One region of the Pseudarthrobacter siccitolerans genome, then DNA from elsewhere that is predicted to be linked to it. Evidence: riboswitches for the same ligand, from Rfam matches in the RefSeq annotation. Region 1 holds a riboswitch; each other region holds the start of a gene.
What was found. A riboswitch is a leader RNA that binds a small molecule or an ion and turns the genes downstream of it on or off. The one in region 1 is predicted to bind thiamine pyrophosphate.

Region 2: it holds a riboswitch for thiamine pyrophosphate, as region 1 does, so the genes downstream of both, thiC (phosphomethylpyrimidine synthase ThiC) here and QFZ36_RS05560 (FAD-dependent oxidoreductase) in region 1, are expected to answer to the same signal.
Region 3: it holds a riboswitch for thiamine pyrophosphate, as region 1 does, so the genes downstream of both, QFZ36_RS03660 (bifunctional hydroxymethylpyrimidine kinase/phosphomethylpyrimidine kinase) here and QFZ36_RS05560 (FAD-dependent oxidoreductase) in region 1, are expected to answer to the same signal.

What each region holds. Positions count from the first base shown of each region.
Region 1 is NZ_JAUSXB010000001.1:1,186,130-1,192,716, forward strand. It holds gene QFZ36_RS05535 (DUF3107 domain-containing protein) at 1-14, shown strand, start outside; gene QFZ36_RS05540 (hypothetical protein) at 54-356, shown strand; gene QFZ36_RS05545 (4a-hydroxytetrahydrobiopterin dehydratase) at 424-762, opposite strand; gene QFZ36_RS05550 (thiazole synthase) at 819-1,628, opposite strand; gene thiS (sulfur carrier protein ThiS) at 1,631-1,867, opposite strand; gene QFZ36_RS05560 (FAD-dependent oxidoreductase) at 1,864-3,243, opposite strand; TPP riboswitch at 3,238-3,356, opposite strand; gene thiE (thiamine phosphate synthase) at 3,384-4,121, shown strand; gene QFZ36_RS05570 (RNB domain-containing ribonuclease) at 4,206-5,705, shown strand; gene QFZ36_RS05575 (DEAD/DEAH box helicase) at 5,995-6,587, shown strand, end outside.
Region 2 is NZ_JAUSXB010000001.1:856,070-862,656, forward strand. It holds gene trmD (tRNA (guanosine(37)-N1)-methyltransferase TrmD) at 1-711, opposite strand, end outside; gene rimM (ribosome maturation factor RimM) at 712-1,257, opposite strand; gene QFZ36_RS04100 (RNA-binding protein) at 1,375-1,617, opposite strand; gene rpsP (30S ribosomal protein S16) at 1,619-2,035, opposite strand; gene QFZ36_RS04110 (hypothetical protein) at 2,240-2,680, opposite strand; gene QFZ36_RS04115 (VOC family protein) at 2,794-3,669, opposite strand; gene QFZ36_RS04120 (amidohydrolase family protein) at 3,772-4,854, opposite strand; TPP riboswitch at 4,935-5,042, shown strand; gene thiC (phosphomethylpyrimidine synthase ThiC) at 5,037-6,587, shown strand, end outside.
Region 3 is NZ_JAUSXB010000001.1:766,373-772,959, reverse strand. It holds gene QFZ36_RS03670 (vitamin K epoxide reductase family protein) at 118-801, opposite strand; gene QFZ36_RS03665 (ribonuclease E/G) at 1,256-4,570, shown strand; TPP riboswitch at 4,743-4,840, shown strand; gene QFZ36_RS03660 (bifunctional hydroxymethylpyrimidine kinase/phosphomethylpyrimidine kinase) at 4,848-6,380, shown strand.

The DNA.
Region 1 (6,587 bases):
TCGGCCAGTTCTAGCCCGCACCTTCTAACAAGGCGAGTATTCAGAGGAGGGCCATGCTTTCGTTGACCATCGTGGTGCTGGTAACAGCTGCCGCAGGTTTCATCGTCTGGGCCAACGACAAACGCCACACAAAATACGGCGTTGGCGTGCCGGCCGGAGTTGCCGTGGGTGTGGGCGCGTTGAGCTGGATCATCCTGGTGACCGCTGGCTTTGGTTACCGGCCAGGGCTGACCTGGATGCCGTGGGTCCTCCCTATGGTGATCGGATCAGCGGCGGCCGTGGCGGCCGTCATCTACCTGGGCCGCACCCGCGCCAAACGGGATCTGGAACGGCTTACTGCGGCGCTGAAGCTCTAGCCTCAAGAACTCACGCAAGTACCCGTGACCACTGCCGCCGGCAGTGGTCACGGGCGTTTAAGCCGGGCTAGGCGCCGGCGGGATGCTTGGCCGGCTCCGCAACGGCATGGACCGCCGCAGCCGCTTCACTCACGGCCTCCGCCGCCCCCACGTCGCGGGCGGTGACCTCTCCCCCGGCATCATGCGACGTGTAGCGGAGGAACACCCTGTTGTACCGCCAGTCCAGGTCCGGGTGGTGGTTTTGTTCCTCGGCGAGGCGCCCGACGGCGGCAACCAGCTTGAGTGCAGCAGCCGACGTGGGCATCTTGTACACCGTTACGAGGGCGCCCTCGTGGTAGCGCCAGTGCGGCAGGACGGCCAGGGCGTCCTCGAGCCGTTCGGGGGTAAGCACGTCTGTGGCGGCCATGGCTGCTCCTCTTCCGTCGGGCGCTGGCTTGGGCTGCCGCCGGTAACCCGGAAGGCCTACAGGAACTCTGCCCGGCCTTCCATGGCCGACGACGCCAGTGCATGTTCGCGGCGCGGTATCCGGCCGGCCGCTTTCGCCAGCCTACCGGCGATGACTGCGTGTTTGAAGGCCTCCCCCATCAGGGCAGGATTCTGTGCCCGGGTGACCGCCGTGGCGAGCAGGACGGCATCGCAGCCCAGCTCCATGGCCAGGGCGGCGTCCGAGGCGGTGCCGATTCCAGCGTCGAGGACCACAGGGACCGAGGCCCGGGACACAATCAGTTCAATGTTGTGCGGGTTCAGGATGCCCAGGCCCGTACCGATGGGCGCCCCGAGCGGCATCACTGCAGTGGCCCCGAGGTTCTCGAGCCGGAGGGCCAGGACAGGATCGTCGTTGGTGTAGGCGAACACCTTGAAGCCCCTGTTGACGAGCTGTTCGGTGGCATCCACCAGTTCGACGGCGTCCGGCAGGAGGGTCTGTTCGTCCGCGATGACTTCCAGTTTCACCCAGTCGGTTTCCAGCGCCTCACGGGCCAGCTCGGCTGTCAGCACGGCGTCCCGGGCGGTGAAGCAGCCTGCCGTGTTGGGCAGCACCCGGATGCCGTGGTCCACCAGCAGCTGGAACAGCGAGCCCGTCTCCGCGGGAGAGTAGCGGCGCATGGCCACCGTGGTCAGGCCCGTGCCGGAGGCCAGGAGCGCTGCGCCCAGGCCGTCGAGGCTGGGCGCGCCGCCCGTGCCCATAATGAGCCTGGATTCCAGTTCCACTCCGTCGATGACCAGCGGATCCTGCAGCACGGAGGGGGCTGCAGCGGTAGTGGTTTCGCTCATGGTCAGCCTCCCTGCACAGCCGTGACGAGTTCAACCTCGTCGCCGTCCGCGAGCGCGGTGGCGAACCACTGGCTGCGCGGTACTACCTGGGCGTTGTGTGCCACGGCCACGCCGAGTTTTTGCCCGTCCGTGGCCTGGCCGTCTGCACCGAGGGGCCGGCCGGTGACCTGGCTGACGAGCAGCGTGATGGAAGCACCGTCCGGCACGGGGTGCAGCGTTCCGTTCAAGGTGATGTTCATACTGTTTCCTTTGTCTGCGGTTGGTGGCTCAGGCGGCCTGTTGGGAGGGGGGTGGTTGCGGCGCGGGCGGTTGCGGCGCCGGCAAAGCGGGCGGGGTTGAAGGGCGCCCAGCGGGGGTCCTCGCGGCCGTCCAGGAGGTCCCGGCAGATGGCGGCGGCGGCCGGCGCCAGGTGGACGCCGTGGCGGAAGAACCCGGTGGCGATGATGAGGCCGCGAACGTGTTTGCCAGCCTGGCCCGCGCCGTCCGGGGCGGGTACCCGGCCCAGCAGCGGTGCGTTGTCCGGCGTTCCGGGGCGTGCCCGGGCGGTGCACTCCAGGAGTTCAAGTTCGGCGACGGCGGGAAGCAGCACCTGCGCGTCGCGGAGGAGCTGGTAGACGCCGCCGGCGGAAACTGCGCCGGCGGCGGACGGTGCGTCTTCGCGCTGCGTTGCCCCGATCACCACGGTGCCGTCCCGGCGCGGAACGATATACACCGGAACGCCATGCACCAGCCCCCGGACGGTGGACGTCACCAGCGGCCGCAGATGCGGGGGCACTGCGAGCCGCAGGATGTCCCCATAGACGGGCCGCAGCGGAAGGTGCAGGCCCTCGGGCAGGGACTCCAGTTCTGCAGCGTGCAGCCCGTTCGCCACGACCGTTTCGCCGGCAAGCACGGTTCCCCCGCCGGCAAGCTGAACGCCCGCAACCGCGCCGTCCTGCCACAGCAGCGCTTGTGCCTTCTCCGGCACTGCATAGCCGTCGACGGCGCCGGCTGCTGCCGTGCCGCTTCCTCCAATCCCGCTGACGGGACCTTCGTTGCGGGTTCCGTTCCCGCTGCCGGAGTCAGCGAGGCCGCGGCGGAGGCAGTCCACCAGCAGCCGCGGGTCCACCTGGTGGTCTGCCGGGGTGTCCAGTGCGCAGGCGATGGCCGGGCTAAGCAGCGCTTCCCGTTTGCGGGCTTCGCGGACGGTGAGGGGTTCCACGGTGAGTCCGTTGGCCTGCTGCACGGCGCGCAGGTCCATCAGCGCACGGCGGTCGGCGGCGTCGGCGCCCACGGCGAGGGTCGGCGTCGTGATGTATCCCGGATCAGCACCTGATGCGACGCGGAGGCCGGCAACAAATGCGGGCCAGCGGGCCGAAGCGTCCAGCATCAGTTCGAGGAGGTCCTCCTCCTGGTAGTGCAGCTCGCTGACGGGGGCCAGCATTCCGGCGGCAGCCCAGCTGGCCCCGGAGCCCGGTGCGTCATCGATGAGCACCACGGAACGTCCCGAGCGTTTCGCCTCCCAGGCGATGCCGTGGCCGATGACTCCGCCGCCGATTACGGCGACATCGGCGCGGATGGCGCCGGCAGGCGCAGATAGCTGTTCCGCTGCGCCGGGCTTGGATGGTGCGCCCAAGTGTGTCTCCTTCCCTACGCCGGTACTAGCCGGATCAGGTCAAGCGGTCGGCTCTGACGCCCTCTCAGCCCGGCGCTTTGTGACAGCTGCCGCAGGCTCCCGCAGTACGAGGCAAGTGTAGAGGAACTAGGCTTGCCCCCATGAATGTGTCCCACACTCCTGCCGCCGCAACCGATGTCCTCAGCACTACCAAGATCAGCAATGGCCTCAGCACGGCGCGCCTGTACCTCTGCACGGATGCCCGGAAGGACCGCGGCGATTTCGGGCAGTTCGTGGATGCCGCGTTTGCCGGCGGAGTGGACATCATCCAGCTCCGGGACAAATCCATCGAGGCCGCCGAGGAGCTGGAGCTCCTGGCCGTCCTGAAGGAAACCGCGGAGCGGCATGGCAGGCTGTGGGCTGTCAACGACCGGGCGGACATCGCGGTGCTGTCCGGGGCACCGGTGTTCCACATTGGCCAGAAGGACCTGCCCCTGGCCGCCGCCCGCACCCTGCTCAACGGCAACGCGGCCATCGGCCTGTCAAGCCACGCTCCCGCGCAAGTGGACGCCGCCCTCGCCGCGGCCGCCGGTCCGGCGGGGCTGGACTACTTCTGCGTTGGCCCGGTGTGGGCAACCCCCACCAAGCCGGGACGGAGCGCCGTGGGGCTTGAGCTGGTGAAGTACGCTGCCGGGGCTGCGCGCGCGTCGGCGCAGGAAGGACAGGCCGACGGCGGTGTCCCCTGGTTTGCCATCGGCGGTATCGACCACGGCAACGTGGAGCAAGTGGTGGAAGCGGGCGCCCGGCGGATCGTGGTGGTCCGCGCCATCACGGAAGCCGACGATCCGGCAGCCGCCGCCGCTTCACTCCTTGCCGCCCTGGACGCCCCCGCTACCTGAGGCTCCTGACGCAGCGTTTCGCACTGGTCCGCTCCCGGCCAGGATGCCTGCATTATGGCGGGAATTCGAGTTAGGCTGATTTTCGTGTCACACCATCGGCTGGCTCCCAACGTCCACGAGCACAAAAACGCGCTCGAGGCGGCACTTGGTGCGCTGCGCGCCGAGCTGGAGCTGCCCGGCCCGTACCCGGACGAGGCCGTGGCGGACGCCAAAGCAGCCGTGGAAGCCCTGCAGCTTCCCGCCTACGACCTGACCGCCGTCGAGTTCGTCACTATCGATCCTGCGTCCTCCACCGACCTGGACCAGGCTTTGTTCATAGAGCCCGACGCCGACGGGTACCACGTGCTTTACGCCATCGCGGATGTGCCGGCGTTCGTGACGCCCGGCGGACCTTTGGACGCGGAAACACGCCGCCGCGGGCAGACGTTCTATGCCCCGGACGGACGGATCCCGCTGCATCCGGAAATCATCAGTGAGCAGGCCGGCAGCCTCCTTCCTGACCAGGACTGCTCTGCGTTCGTCTGGGATTTCCGGCTCGACGGTGCCGCCGAGGTCACGTCTGCCGCCGTCCGGCGGGCACGTATCCGCAGCCGGGCCAAGCTCAGCTACAAGGGCGCGCAGGCCCAACTCGACGCCGGGACCGCCCCGCCGGTGCTGCGGCTCCTCAAAGAGGTGGGGCTCAAGCGTGTGGAGCTGGAGCGGGCCCGCGGGGGCGCCAGCCTGAACATGCCCGATCAGGAGATCGTCCAGCTGCCCGACGGCGGCTACCGGATTGACGCCGCTCCCCAGCTTCCCGTGGAGGACTGGAACGCGCAGATCTCGTTGCTGACGGGAATGACGGCCGCCCGCCTCATGCTCACGGGTAAGGTGGGCATCCTGCGCACCATGCCGTCCCCGGACGAGCGCTCCCTGAACCATTTCCGGCTGCAGACCGAAGCCCTGGGCAAGCCCTGGGACGGCGAAGTCAACTACGGGGAATACCTGCGGAGCCTGGACCCCACCGATCCCCGCCAGCTGTCCATCATGCACTCCGCCGGCATGCTGTTCCGCGGCGCCGCCTACACAGCCTTTGACGGTTCCGTGCCGGAAGAGGCCGTCCAGTCTGCCATCGGTGCCGCCTACGCGCACACCACTGCTCCGTTGCGACGCCTGGTTGACCGCTTTGTCCTGGTCATCTGCGAGGCCTTGAGCAACGGCGGGAAGGTGCCGGGCTGGGCGCGGGAAGCGCTGCCAACCCTGCCGGAGATCATGGCCGGTTCGGACCAGCTGGCGTCGCGGATGGAGCGGATGGCCCTGGACACGGTGGAGGCTGCGCTGCTGGTCAACCACGTGGGCCAGGAGTTCGAAGCGATTGTGATTTCCGGGTCGAAGCCGCAAAAAGAAAACGGCAAAAACGGCAACGGCAACGGCAACGGGACCGGGAAGAACGGCAACGGCAACGGCGGTTCAGGGATCATCCAGATCAGGGACCCCGCCGTGACCGCCCGCTGTGCCGGTGAACTGGAGCCCGGAACCAAGGTCCGGGTGCGCCTTCTTTCGTCGGATATCGCAACACGCGAAGTCCATTTCGAGCTGGTGCAGTAGCGGCGGCAAAGTTCCCTGGAAGAGCCAAAGCCGGTATTTGGGCTCCCTGCGGCTAGACTGAAGGTGTAGAAATGGATGCCCGGTCGTTGATTTCCTTGATTTGAAACCAACAAGCCCGCCCCTACGCGATCTTGAGATTTACCCGTTGGTCACCAGTGCCAGCATTTAGATAGCCCGCGATCGGCTTCCACTGGAATTGCTTGTGCGCCCGAGCGTGCTCCGGAACCGCCTGACGGCAGGCCCGTTGAGCAGGCAGCGCCAATGCCCAAATGAATAAGGAAACTCCCCAGTGAGTGAATTGCATACCCACCAGCTTCTGACCGACGAGTCCGGCACCGAGACCATCGAGCCGGAAGAGACCATCATCTCGGACGAGAAGCCCCACGAGATTGCGGAAAAATCCTTCGCGGACTACAACGTGCGCGCCGACATCGTGGAATCCCTGGCCGACGCCGGAATCACCCACCCTTTCCCCATCCAGGCCATGACCCTGCCGGTGGCGCTGTCCGGCCATGACATCATCGGCCAGGCCAAGACCGGCACCGGCAAGACCCTTGGATTCGGCATCCCCGCCCTCCAGCGGGTAGTGGGCCAGGACGATCCCGGCTACGAAAAGCTCGCGGTCCCCGGCGCGCCGCAGGCCCTGGTCATCGTCCCCACCCGCGAACTCGCGGTGCAGGTGGCCAATGACCTGCAAACCGCCTCCCGCAAGCGGAACGCCCGCATCGCGACCATCTATGGCGGCCGCGCGTATGAGCCCCAGGTGGAAGCCCTGAAGAATGGCGTGGAGGTTGTGGTGGGCACCCCGGGCCGCCTCATCGACCTCTTCAAGCAGAAGCACCTGAGCCTGAAGAACGTCAAGATCGTCATCCTGGACGAAGC
Region 2 (6,587 bases), 330 kb from region 1:
CTTTCCGGCGTCGAACGCTTCGAGCAGGTCCGGGCGGCGTTCCGCCGTCCGGCGGAACTGTTCATGCCGGCGCCACTGCGCAATCTTTCCGTGGTTTCCGCTCAGCAGGACTGCCGGCACTTCGCGTTCCCGCCAGACTGACGGTTTGGTGTAGACGGGGTACTCCAGCAGCCCGTCGGAGTGGGACTCCTCCACCAGCGACTCGGGATTGCCCACCACGCCGGGCAGGAGCCTGCCGATGGCCTCGACCATGGCAAGGACCGCCACTTCGCCGCCGTTCAGGACGTAATCGCCAAGGCTGACGGGCCGGACAGTGAAATGTTCCCCGGCCCATTCGATAACCCGCTCATCGATGCCCTCGTACCGTCCACACGCGAACGCGAGGTGCTCCTGTTCGGCCAGTTCGTAGGCGAGGGCCTGGGTGAACCGTTCCCCCGCCGGCGACGGGACGATCAGGACCGGCTTGCCCGCACCTTCGGGGCGTCCCCCGGCCACCGATGACAGGGCCTGCGCCCACGGCTCAGGCTTCATGACCATCCCCGCGCCGCCCCCGTAAGGGGTGTCATCCACGGTCCGGTGCCTGTCCGTTGTGAACGACCGCAAGTCGTGGACGTGCAGGTCCAGCAGCCCGTCCTGGCGGGCCTTGCCGATCAGGGAGAGTTCCAGCGGCGCCAGGTACTCGGGGAAGATACTGACGACGTCGATCCGCATTTAGGCGTTGCTTTCCGGATCAGGCCCGGCGCCCTGGTCCGAGTTGAGCTCGAACAGGCCGTCCGGCGGGGTGAGGAGGACGAACCCTTCCTCGATGTTGACCTCCGGCACAATCTGCTCAACGAAGGGAATGAGGATCTCTTCGCCGCCGGGCGTGGTGACTACCAGCAGATCCTGGACAGGCATGGTGTTGAGCGCGGCAACCTTGCCCACCACCCGGGACCCAACCCGTGCCTCCAGTCCTACCAGTTCGTGCTCGTACCAGCCTTCGTCGTCGTCCTCGTCCAATTCTTCGGTTTCGATGAAGAGCTTGGCGCCGCGCAGGGTTTCCGCTTCGTTGCGGGTTTCAATTTCCTCGAAGCCGAGCAGGAGGATGTCCTTGTTCCAGCGGGCGCTGATGACGGTCAGCGGCCCGGCCGAGGCCGGTTCCACTACAAATTCGGTGCCCGGCACAAACCGGTCCCCAGGGGCGTCGGTGAGGACCTGGACCGTTACTTCCCCCCGGATACCGTGGGGCTTGCCGATTCGTGCCACCTGAAGCTGCATGTGTTCCTCTGTTCCGATGTGTCTGTTCCGTGCGGTTCGCGGGGTGTCCCGGGGAAAGCACTCCGGCCCCTCCACCATGGGTGGAGGGGCCGGAGCAAAGCTGATGTTGCCGTGCGCTCAGCGGCGGCGGTCTGTGTCGACGACGTCGACCCTTACCGGCTCGCCGCCGGCCAGGGCAGCCACAACGGTGCGCAAGGCGCGTGCCGTGCGGCCCTGGCGGCCGATCACCCGTCCGAGGTCGTCCTGATGAACCCGCACCTCGAGGGTGTCCCCGCGGCGGTTGTTCTTCGAGCTGACCTTGACGTCATCCGGGGAGTCTACGATTCCCCGGACCAGGTGCTCCAGCGCGTCTGCCAGCAATTTACTCAGCCTCGGTGGTCTCTGCCTCGGCCGGTGCCTCGGCTGCGTCAGACTTGGATGCCTTCTTGGTGATGGCTTCCGGGATGATCACGGAACCCTTTTCCGGGGCAACGAAGGCTTCCTTCGGAGCTTTGGTCTTCAGGGTGCCTTCCTGGCCCGGGAGGCCCTTGAACTTCTGCCAGTCACCGGTGATCTTGAGGATCGCGGCAACCTGCTCCGACGGCTGGGCGCCGACGGACAGCCAGTACTGGGCACGCTCTGAGTTGACCTCGATGTATGAGGGCTCTTCGGTGGGGTGGTACTTGCCGATTTCCTCGATGGCGCGGCCGTCACGCTTGGTGCGTGAGTCTGCGACGACGATGCGGTAGTACGGTGCGCGCATTTTGCCAAAGCGCTTAAGGCGAATCTTTACGGCCACTTTTGTGGTCACTCCTGTTTCAGAAAGGGGGTGAACCCGGCGTTCTGCACCCGTGGGGCGGGCCGTACTTGCGGGTTCGAAGGACAAGATCCGGACGCGGAGAGAGGGGCCACGCAGATCGAGTACCTGTTTATTGTGCCAGATCAGCGCCCGGATTTCGACTTGGCGCGCATCCGGCGCTGCCCGAAGGAAGCGGGAGCCAGGTCAGGCGGACCAGACGTACAGGCCGGTGCGCTCCGACTCATCGACGGCGCCGGCAAGTTCGGCCAGTTGCTGCACGTAGGTCCGGGCCTGCGCCGCATCGAACGGCATGTCGTCCTGGGCCGCCCATTGCTCGGCAACGTCGTCCAGGACGTTGCCTTCGCCTTCGGTTTCATACGAGAGCAGGTCCGCCAGGGCACGAACCATGGCAGGCGGGACGGCCAGCAGTGAATCGCTCGCCACATCCACCATAGTCAGCTCGTAGTCTGCTCCGCCGGCGTGCACGGCTGTACCGGCAAGGTCCCCGAGCTGTTCGACCTCAAAGTCGCTGATTCCCTCGATCCTGACTGCCTGGCCGGCCGGCGCGCTGCTGCCCTGGTCCAGCACCCCGGCGCGCTTCAGCGCACCCGCATGGTCAGCGACAAAGATCTCGGTGAAGCCCATGGGAATTACCCTCATTCCGTTGACGGTCCGGCACATTGGGAGGCAGAATCCGCCGCCCCGCCGTTCGGGTTTCAGCCTAGTACACGGGCCCCGGCTGTCCGGCCACGGCGGCCTTAACGGACAGAGACCCGGATGTTGTTGCGCCAGGGATCCTCGAACCTCAGCTCCGCACCGGTGTGGTGCGCGGGCACCCCGGCGACCTTCAGCCGGTCAGCCAGCGCCCCGACGTCGTCTCCGGACGGAACCTCGATGAGCACCTCGCCAAGGCCCAAGGTATCCTTGCGGGGACCGGCGCCGCGGCTGTTCCAGACGTTCATGGCCATGTGGTGGTGGTAGCGGCCCGCCGAAACAAAGAGTGCCTGCCCGTGCCAGCCGGCAGTCTTTTCGAAGCCGAGGATACCGACGTAGAAGTCGCGGGCCTGCTGGACGTCGCCCACCTGGAGGTGGACGTGGCCCACTCCCGCCACGGTTCCACGCTGGCGCTCGAGGGATTCCTCAGTGAGGTGCTGCTCCAGGTAGCGCTGCGGCGGCAGGGCCAGGCTGTCCATGACCACGTCCGTACCGTTCCATGACCAGTTACTCCTCGGACGGTCCCAGTAGAGCTCGATGCCATTGCCTTCCGGATCATTGAAGTAGAAGGCCTCGCTGACCAGGTGGTCGGCGCTGCCAGTGAACGAGCGGGACTCGAATTGAGCGGCCGTGGCGATGGTGGCGGCGAGGTCGGCCTGGTTCTCAAAAAGCAGCGCGGTGTGGAAGAGGCCCGCTTCTCCCCTGCCCGGAAGGTTCAGCCCCGGAGCTGGCGCAAGGTGGACCAATGGCTTCCGGAGCCGGCCGAGGTACAGCCCGCCGTCCTGTTCGGCAACAACCTCAAGCCCAAGGGCACGCTGGTAGTAGTCGGTCATGACCTTCATGTCGCCCACCTTGAGCATCACGGTGCCCATGGTGAGTTCGGCAGGAAGGAGATCCTGGGTTGCGGCTTGTGCAGTCATTGAAAACTCCCGGTGCTGTGGCCCGTCGGGGTGGTGGGCCTGTCACTATTAAAATTACTTGAAGCTTCAATTTATTCCAAGTAGCTTTCGGGACTTTTCGCCTCAGCGAACGATCCGTCCTCCCAGCACCACGTGGGCCAACCTTTGCACCGTTTCGGGAACCTGCCGCGGATCTTCCGCGCACAGCACGACGTCGGCCCGGGCACCTTCGGTGAGCGCTTCGGCGCCGAGCCACTCCCGGGCGCCCCAACATGCCGCGTCCAGCGCGGCGGTGACGGGCAGTCCGGCGTGGTGGAGGGCCAGGATTTCGTCTCCGATCCTTCCGTGCCGGATGACGCTGCCCGCGTCCGTGCCGGCGTAGATCTTCACGCCGGCCTCGAAAGCCTCTGCCACCCGCTGGGCACGGCATTCCCACAGTGCGCGCATATGGGCGGCGTAGCGCGGGAACTTGGGCTCCGCCTGCGCCGCGATATCCGGAAAAGTGGCGATGTTGATGAGCGTGGGCACAATGGGCACACCCTGCTCAGCGAACCGCGGAAGGTGCCGCGGGAGCAGTCCGGTGGCATGTTCTATGCAGTCGATGTCCGCGTCCAGCATCTGGTCCAGCGTTTCTTCGGCAAAGCAGTGAGCAGTGATCCGGGCGCCTTCGTCGTGCACAGCCTGGACGGCGTCCCTGACGACGGCGGCGGGAAACGACGGCGCCAGGTCACCGGCGCCGCGGTCTATCCAGTCCCCCACGAGCTTGACCCAGCCGTCGCCGTCGCGTGCCTGCTTGCGTACGGCTTCGACCAGCCCGTCGGGTTCCACTTCCTCGGCGAAGCCCCGGAGATACCGGCGGGTCCTGGCGACATGCCTCCCGGCACGGATCAGCACCGGGGCATGGCGGCTGCCCTGGAGGAAGCGGGTGTCGGCAGGGGAACCCGCATCCCGGACCAGCAGCGCGCCCGCGTTAAGGTCGGTTCTTGATTGTTCTTCCGCCGTCGCTTCGTCGACGGCGCCTCCGGGTCCCAGGCCGATATGGCAGTGGGCGTCAACCAACCCCGGCAGTACCCAGCCGTCCAGGATCCTGTCCGGTTCCCCCGCCGGCCGGCGGAACGTAAGCCTGCCGTCAACGGACCAGAGCCCGCGTGCCTCGGTGTCCGGGCCGGTCAGCACGGCGCCGTCGAACTGGATGATTTCTGCCATGGATTTACCTCTTTTCCCGCCCCGACAGGCTAGCACTGCCGGATGTGACACGGGCCCCGCTCCCTGCTGTGGTAGCTTCTTGGTGACCACACGGGTGCCCTTGCAGGGGCTGAGATCGGGCTGACGCAGCCTGCGACCGTTGAACCTGTCCGGGTAATGCCGGCGAAGGAAGTGAGTATTCCTTGAGTACATCAAATGCACAGCTTAACCCTGCCCAAAACCCGTCCGGCGCGGCGGCCGGCGGCCAGGACCAGCCTCCTGTCACGCAGTCGCTGAAGAACCATTCCCTGGCGTTTATCGAAGACGAGGCGGCCGGAATCCGCGTGCCGGTCACGGAGATAGCGCTGGCGGATTCACCGAATGGCCAGCCCAACGGGCCGTTTCGCGTCTACCGCACCGCCGGGCCGGGCAGTGATCCCGTCCGCGGCCTCACCCCGTTCCGCTCGGAGTGGATCGAAGCCCGCGGCGACACGGAAACCTACGGCGGCCGCGGGCGGAACCTGCTCGACGACGGCCGCTCGGCTGTCCGCCGCGGGGCGGCCAGCGCGGAGTGGAAGGGGGCGCGGCCGGTGCCCCGCCGCGCCGTCGACGGTAAGACCGTGACGCAGATGCACTACGCACGGCAGGGTGTTGTTACCCCGGAGATGCGGTTTGTGGCGTTGCGGGAAAACTGCGACGTCGAGCTGGTTCGCAGTGAAGTAGCTGCCGGCCGGGCCATCATCCCCAACAACATCAACCACCCCGAGTCCGAGCCGATGATCATCGGCAAGGCATTCCTGGTGAAAATCAATGCGAACATCGGCAACTCGGCGGTCACCAGTTCCATCGCGGAAGAGGTGGACAAGCTGCAGTGGGCCACCCAGTGGGGTGCGGACACCGTGATGGATCTTTCCACCGGTGACGACATCCACACCACGAGAGAGTGGATCATCCGCAACTCTCCTGTTCCGATCGGGACCGTCCCCATCTACCAGGCCCTCGAGAAGGTCAACGGCGAAGCGAACGCACTGACCTGGGAAATTTTCCGCGACACCGTGATTGAGCAGTGCGAACAGGGCGTGGACTACATGACCATCCACGCCGGTGTCCTGCTCCGGTACGTTCCCCTGACGGCCAACCGGGTGACGGGCATCGTGTCCCGCGGCGGTTCCATCATGGCCGGCTGGTGCCTCGCGCATCACCAGGAGAACTTCCTCTACACGCACTTTGACGAGCTCTGCGAAATCTTCGCCAAGTACGACGTCGCGTTTTCCCTGGGTGACGGGCTGCGGCCGGGGGCGACGGCGGACGCCAACGATGCGGCGCAGTTTGCCGAACTGGACACGCTGGCTGAGCTGACGCAGCGCGCGTGGGAATTCGACGTGCAGGTGATGGTGGAGGGCCCCGGCCACGTTCCGTTCCACCTGGTGAGGGAGAACGTGGAACGCCAGCAGGAGTTGTGCAAGGGCGCGCCGTTCTACACACTGGGGCCGCTGGTCACCGACGTGGCGCCAGGCTATGACCACATCACCTCGGCCATCGGTGCCACCGAGATCGCCCGCTACGGTACGGCCATGCTGTGCTACGTCACCCCGAAGGAACACCTGGGCCTGCCCAACAAGGACGATGTCAAGACCGGGGTGATCACCTACAAGATCGCAGCCCACGCAGCGGACCTGGCAAAGGGCCACCCCGGTGCGCACGAACGCGATGACGCGCTGTCCAAGGCACGGTTCGAGTTCCGCTGGCGCGAC
Region 3 (6,587 bases), 420 kb from region 1:
ACTCCACTTGATGATTCACGGCTTAAACGAGACACGGTCGTTGCAACTCCCAAAATTCTGGATGTTGCAACGACCGCTAGAACCCAAGTTCTTCGGAAACGGGGGCTTTTCTGTGGTTTAGAACCCCGAGGTTCCCGCGAAGACCTGGATGAAGGCGAAGAAGATGGTGGCGATCACGGCCACATAGAGCAGCGCGGTGATGATCCAGCCGGAGTCGCCCAGGACGCGCGCTGCGTTCGCCGGCACCGGGATCACCCCGGCGGTGACGTTCCGGATGGTCACCCAGACGAAGAGTGGAATCATGGCCGCCCACACGATCATGCAGAACGGGCAAAGGATGTGGATGTCGTAGAGGGCCTGGGACCAGAGCCACACCACGAACGCGAATCCAAGCGTGACGCCGGCCTGCAGGCCCAGCCAGTACCAGCGGGCAAACGTTGCCCCGGCGAGCAGAGCCATGCCCACAGTGATGATGACGGCAAAAGCGACGATGCCGATAAACATGTTGGGGAAGCCGAACAGCGAGCTCTGCCACGTCTGCATCACCTGCCCGCAGGAGATCCACGGGTTCACATCGCACACGGTGGTGTGGTTCGGATCCTTGAGGACCTCGAGTTTTTCAAGGACCAGGGTTCCGGAGGCGAGCCAGCCGATGACTCCCGTAATCACCAGCAGCCAGCCGAAGGGCCGGTTCCGCGTCATGGGTGGAACGGCTCGTGCTGTCCTGGCGGCCGGACCGCTGTCCTGGTTCAGGCTCCGTTCCGGGGCAGGGGTGCCGCTGAGGGGGGAGATGCTGGGCATTGGTATGGCGTCCTTTTCATCCGGTGCTCCTTGCCCTGATTGTAACGCCGGACGCTGGAAGGACCGTCCAGCGATTGAGGGGCCGGGCCAACGGCACCGGCCGGCTTCCGCAGCGATTTACCCCGGGTATGAGAGAATGAACGTGGCTGGAAGCCGAACCACATTCGGACTCCGGTCCGGTGGCTTGTTCCCAAGACCGCCAATGATGAGCAGGGCAGGCATCGGTTCCACCGAGGCAGTCTCCCGCGACTCCATTGGGCGGCACCTGGTTGTGGCACGTAGAACAACGGGTTTTTAGAACATCCTGCCGGCCCCCACGGGCTGCCGCACCCCACTGCCGGTGCGAACCTGGGGGTATCCATTTGACTTCTGTCAACGCCTGCGGGTTTTGACAATATGTGCCCCAATGGGTGCCGGATGTGGCGGTACGTCAGGGGCAGGAGTGTTGCCACATATGGATAATGACCAAGTTTCAACCGTTAATGAAGTACCGGCCACGGAGGCTGAAGCCGCGCCGAAGAAAGCCACCAGGACCCGGCGTAAAGCCGTACCCAAGGCCGATGACGCCCTGATCCCCGTCCCCGATGCCGAGGAAGCAGGCGCACCGGAGGCCAAGGCTCCCGCCCGACGCACGCGCTCCCGCAAGAAGGAGGACGTCGCTCAGCCGCTGCCGGCATTTGCAGGGGAAGCAGCACCGGAAGCAGCGCAGGCCTCCGACGATGTTCAGGCCGCGGATGGTGCACCGGAAACTCCCGCGCTTCCGGCCGAGGAAGCCGCCCCGGAGGTCGAGCCCGAGGCGAAGCCGGTCCGCCGCCGCCGGGTGGCCACCCGCAAAGCCTCCGCGCCGGTGGCAGCCGAAGCGGTCCCCGCCACGGCATCCGAACCCGCAGTTGCAGAACCGCTTGCTGCGGCCCCTGTCCCGTCTGACGGCGAGGCCGGCGAGGCACCTGCAGTAGAGGCCCCTGCAGAAGATGCCGTAGTAGAAGACGCCGCAGCAGAACAAGCTTCAGCCGTAGAAGCACCAGCCGCGGAAGCGCCCGCAGAGCGGGCTCCCCAGGCGCAGCCGGCTGCCGGCGCTCCCGTGGAAGCAGCATCGAAGGAGCAGGCTCCTGCCGCAACCTCCAGCCCGTTTGGCTCCCTCTTCCTGGAACCCGCTTCCCCCACCTCCGTGCTGTTCCAGGCCCCGGACCTGAGCACCGTGGTGCGCCCGGCACCTGCCGCCGCCGTGGAAGCAGGCGAGGATGAAACCGAAGACAGCGACACCGATGACGCCAACGGCCGCCGCAGGCGCCGGGGCCGCAGCCGCCGTAACCGGAACCGCCCCGGCGAGGGTGAGGACGCTGATCTTGAAGGCAGCGAGGAGGCCGACGCCGATGCCTCCGGCGACGCCGACGAGGAGACCGCGGGGCAGCTGGAGGACGGCGTCACGTCCCGTCGTCGTCGTCGCCGCCGCCGGGGCGACCAGGACCTTGAGCTGACGGGCGGGGGAGAAGACGACCCGCCCAACACGGTCACCCGCGTCCGTGCACCCCGCACGGTGAGTGAACCCGCCGTCAGCAACCGGGTCACCAGCGTCAAGGGTTCCACCCGCCTGGAGGCGAAGAAGCAGCGCCGGCGCGAATCACGCGACACCGGCCGCCGCCGCACCGTCATCACCGAAGCGGAGTTCCTGGCCCGCCGCGAATCAGTGGACCGGCAGATGATCGTCCGCCAGCGCGACGATAGAATCCAGATCGCCGTCCTCGAGGACGGTGTGCTGGCCGAGCATTTTGTGTCCAAGACGCAGCAGGACTCCCTGATCGGCAACGTGTACCTGGGCAAGGTCCAGAATGTGCTGCCGTCCATGGAAGCTGCCTTCGTGGACATCGGGCGCGGCCGTAACGCCGTCCTGTACGCCGGTGAAGTGAACTGGGAAGCCGTTAACCTCGAGGGCAAGCAGCGCCGGATTGAAAACGCGCTGAAGTCAGGCGATACCGTCCTGGTCCAGGTGACCAAGGACCCGGTGGGCCACAAGGGCGCCCGCCTGACCAGCCAGATCTCGCTGCCGGGCCGCTACCTGGTGTACGTACCCGGCGGTTCCATGACCGGCATCTCCCGCAAGCTGCCCGACGTCGAACGCAACCGCCTCAAGCGCATCCTGAAGGACCGCCTTCCGGAGCAGGCCGGCGTTATTGTGCGTACCGCCGCAGAGGGCGCGTCGGAGGAAGAGCTGACGCACGACATCAACCGGCTGCGCGCGCAGTGGGAGGGCATCGAGAGCCAGTCGAAGTCCACCAAGATCCTTGCCCCGGAGCTGCTCTACGGCGAGCCGGACCTCACCATCAAGGTGGTCCGCGACGTCTTCAACGAGGACTTTTCCAAACTGATCGTCTCCGGCGAGGAAGCCTGGGACACCATCGAGGCCTATGTCACGTACGTGGCTCCGGACCTGGTGGGCCGCCTCGAGAAGTGGACCAAGGACCAGGACATCTTCACGGCCTGGCGCATCGACGAGCAGATCCACAAGGCGCTGGAACGCAAGGTCTTCCTTCCTTCCGGCGGTTCGCTGGTGATCGACCGTACCGAAGCCATGACCGTGGTGGACGTCAACACGGGCAAGTTCACCGGCAGCGGCGGCAACCTCGAAGAGACGGTGACCAAGAACAACCTCGAGGCTGCGGAGGAAGTGGTCCGCCAGCTCCGGCTGCGCGACATCGGCGGCATCATCGTCATCGACTTCATCGACATGGTGCTCGAATCCAACCGCGACCTGGTACTCCGCCGGATGGTGGAATGCCTGGGCCGTGACCGCACCAAGCACCAGGTGGCAGAAGTGACCTCGCTGGGTCTGGTGCAGATGACGCGCAAGCGGATGGGTACCGGGCTGCTCGAAGTGTTTGGCGAGCAGTGCGAAACGTGCGCGGGCCGCGGCATCGTCACCCACGACGACCCCGTGGAGCACCGCCGGGCCAACATCGTGGCCGCCGAGCACCACGTCCAGCGCTCTGACAGCAGGCCGGAAGTCCGCAGCGAAGGCAGCCGCCCCGACAGCCAGCGTCCGGACAACAACCAGTCCGCTGCCCGCCCCGACCGCAAACGGCGGCGCGGCCGCAACGGCCAGCAGCCTGAAGCAGCGCCCGCTGCTGCCGTCCAGGTACACACCGTTCACCCCGACCCGTCGGACGCCGAGCGGCACGCCAAAGCGGAAGCCACCAGGCTTGCCCTGGCCAACATCGCCGCAGCGGCGCACGCAGCGCACGTGCACGACGATGAAGTGGCCGCAGCCAGGCAACAGGCCGTGGAGAAGCCCGACGCCGATACCCGGCCGGCTGCCGTGCTCACCTTCGGCGGCGAGAAGGTCGCGTTGCCGTTCGTTGAGCACGCGGACGAGCAGCAGCCGCGGCCGGCCCTGACCCTGGACCGGCTTGCAGAGGCTTTCGCCCACCTTGGCCAGCCGGCGACGACGGAACCCGAAGCGCAGCCGGCCCAGCAGCGCGTAGAAGCACCCGAGAAGGACTACAGCGACCACACGCTGGAGCAGTCGCGGCAACGGCGGCCCCGGCGCCACCGCAGTGCCAGCCGTGCCCAGGGTGCCGCCAACGAAACCGCCGTCGAGCAGCACGAGAACGTTGCTGCCGCCGGCACGGGCCATTCCCACCAGGCCAAGGCACCCGAGCCTGCCAGTACGGGAAACACGGGCACTGCAAACACAGGCGCCGGCACGCCGGCTGCGAAGCCAGCCGACGCGCCCATCATCCTGGGCGTAGGAGTTCCGGCCTCGGAGCTCTAAAGGGTCAAGTAACGCTGACTATCACCAGGAATGCCCGGCGGGCCACCAACCGTGGCCGGCCGGGCATTCCTGTATCTGCGCTCAAGGTGTCCCGGCTGCCAGCAGAATTCAAAGCCCGGCCGGTCGCACTGTGTCACCTTCTGCCTGCCGTCGTCAAAAAAAGCTAGGCTGGGGAACCGACACGGGGTGCCGCGCAGAGAGCCGGCTGAGATCCACACCCGTTGAACCTGTCCGGCTAGCACCGGCGAAGGGATGTCTCTTGTCTGCGACTCTTGCAATGCCCACTGCCACACCGTCACCGGCTCCGGCAACCTTTTTTCTGCCCGCCGCGCCGGGCCGCCCGATACCCCGGGTGCTTTCCATTGCCGGTTCCGATCCCTCCGGCGGCGCCGGCATCCAAGCCGACCTCAAAAGCATCGCGGCCTTCGGCGGCTACGGGATGGCCGTCATCACGGCCCTCACTGCCCAGAACACCCAGGGCGTCCGGTCCGTGCACGTACCACCTGCCGGGTTCCTGGCCGCGCAGCTTGACGCCGTCAGCGACGACATCGGCATCGATGCCGTCAAGATCGGAATGCTCGGCAGCGCGGAGGTGATCGAGGTGGTGGGGGACTGGCTCCGCAAGGTTCGTCCCGCCGTCGTGGTCCTGGACCCCGTAATGGTTGCCACCAGCGGCGACCGGCTGCTGCAGGAGTCCGCCGAAGCCGCGCTGCAGGCACTCCTGCCGCTGGCGCACCTCATCACCCCCAACCTGGCTGAGCTCGCAATGCTGGTTGGCGGCGAAGTCCAGCGGAGCTGGGCCGGCGCCCTGGAGCAGGGCCGCGCCCTCTCCGCCGCCACTGGGGCTACCGTGCTGGTCAAAGGCGGACACCTGGACGGCAACGAATGCCCGGACGCCCTGGTCAACACCGCGGGCCTGCTGTCCGGGGAAGTGGTAGTGCTGCAGGGGGAGCGCGTGGCTACCCGCAACAGCCACGGCACCGGCTGTTCGCTGTCCTCCGCGATGGCAGCTGCCCAGGCGCGGCTGGGGGACTGGGAGGCCTCGCTCCGCGAAGTCAAACCGTGGTTGGCCGGCGCCCTGGAAGCGTCCGGAACGTTGGAGGTGGGCAGCGGCAACGGCCCGGTCCACCACTTCCACCACCTGCAGCCACTTCCGTCCGAAGGGAGCTTCGCCGCACGGCTCTGGACCGACGCCCGCAAGGACCTGGATGACATCTACGCCCTGGACTTCATCCGCGGCCTGGCTTCCGGCAGCCTGGAGGAGAAGGAGTTCGCGTATTACCTCGCGCAGGACGCCATCTACCTGAACGGATATTCCCGCGTGCTGGCGCGGGCCAGTGCCTTGGCGCCAACGGAGGCTGAACAGCTCTTCTGGGCAGGCTCAGCCAGTCAGTGCCTGGAAGTCGAGTCCGAACTGCACCGCTCCTGGCTGAGCACCCGTTCCATCCAGCCCCAGCTCGGCCCGGTAACAAAGGCCTACGTCGACCACCTCACTGCAGCATCGGCGTCGGGCAGCTACGCGGTCCTGGCGGCCGCCGTCCTGCCCTGCTTCTGGCTTTACGCAGAGGTGGGCGCCACGCTGCACGCCCAGTTCCTGGCCGCCGGCGAACCTGCCGGGCACCCGTACGCCGCCTGGCTGCGCACGTACGCCGACGAGGACTTTGCCGCTGCCACCCGGCAGGCAATTGCCATCGTGGATGAGGCGGGGCGCAAGGCCTCGGCCGCGGACCGGGAGGCCATGATCACCGCGTTCAAGCAGTCCTGCCGCCTTGAAGTGGACTTCTTCGACGCGCCGCGCCTGCACTCCTGAGCAGTTGCCGGCGGGCGGACCGGTACTATGGTGGGGCAGGGTGCGGACGCCGGACCTGAGCTGTGGTACCTATCACAGCAAACCGCCGGGAACCAGCCTCATTTGCGGCCGAAGACAAAATTAGCGTATTCTGGATCTTCGGTGCTTACGCCAACACTTGGGTTATGACCCCACGGCGTTGAGGCACAGCGAGAAACCAGGCTTTTG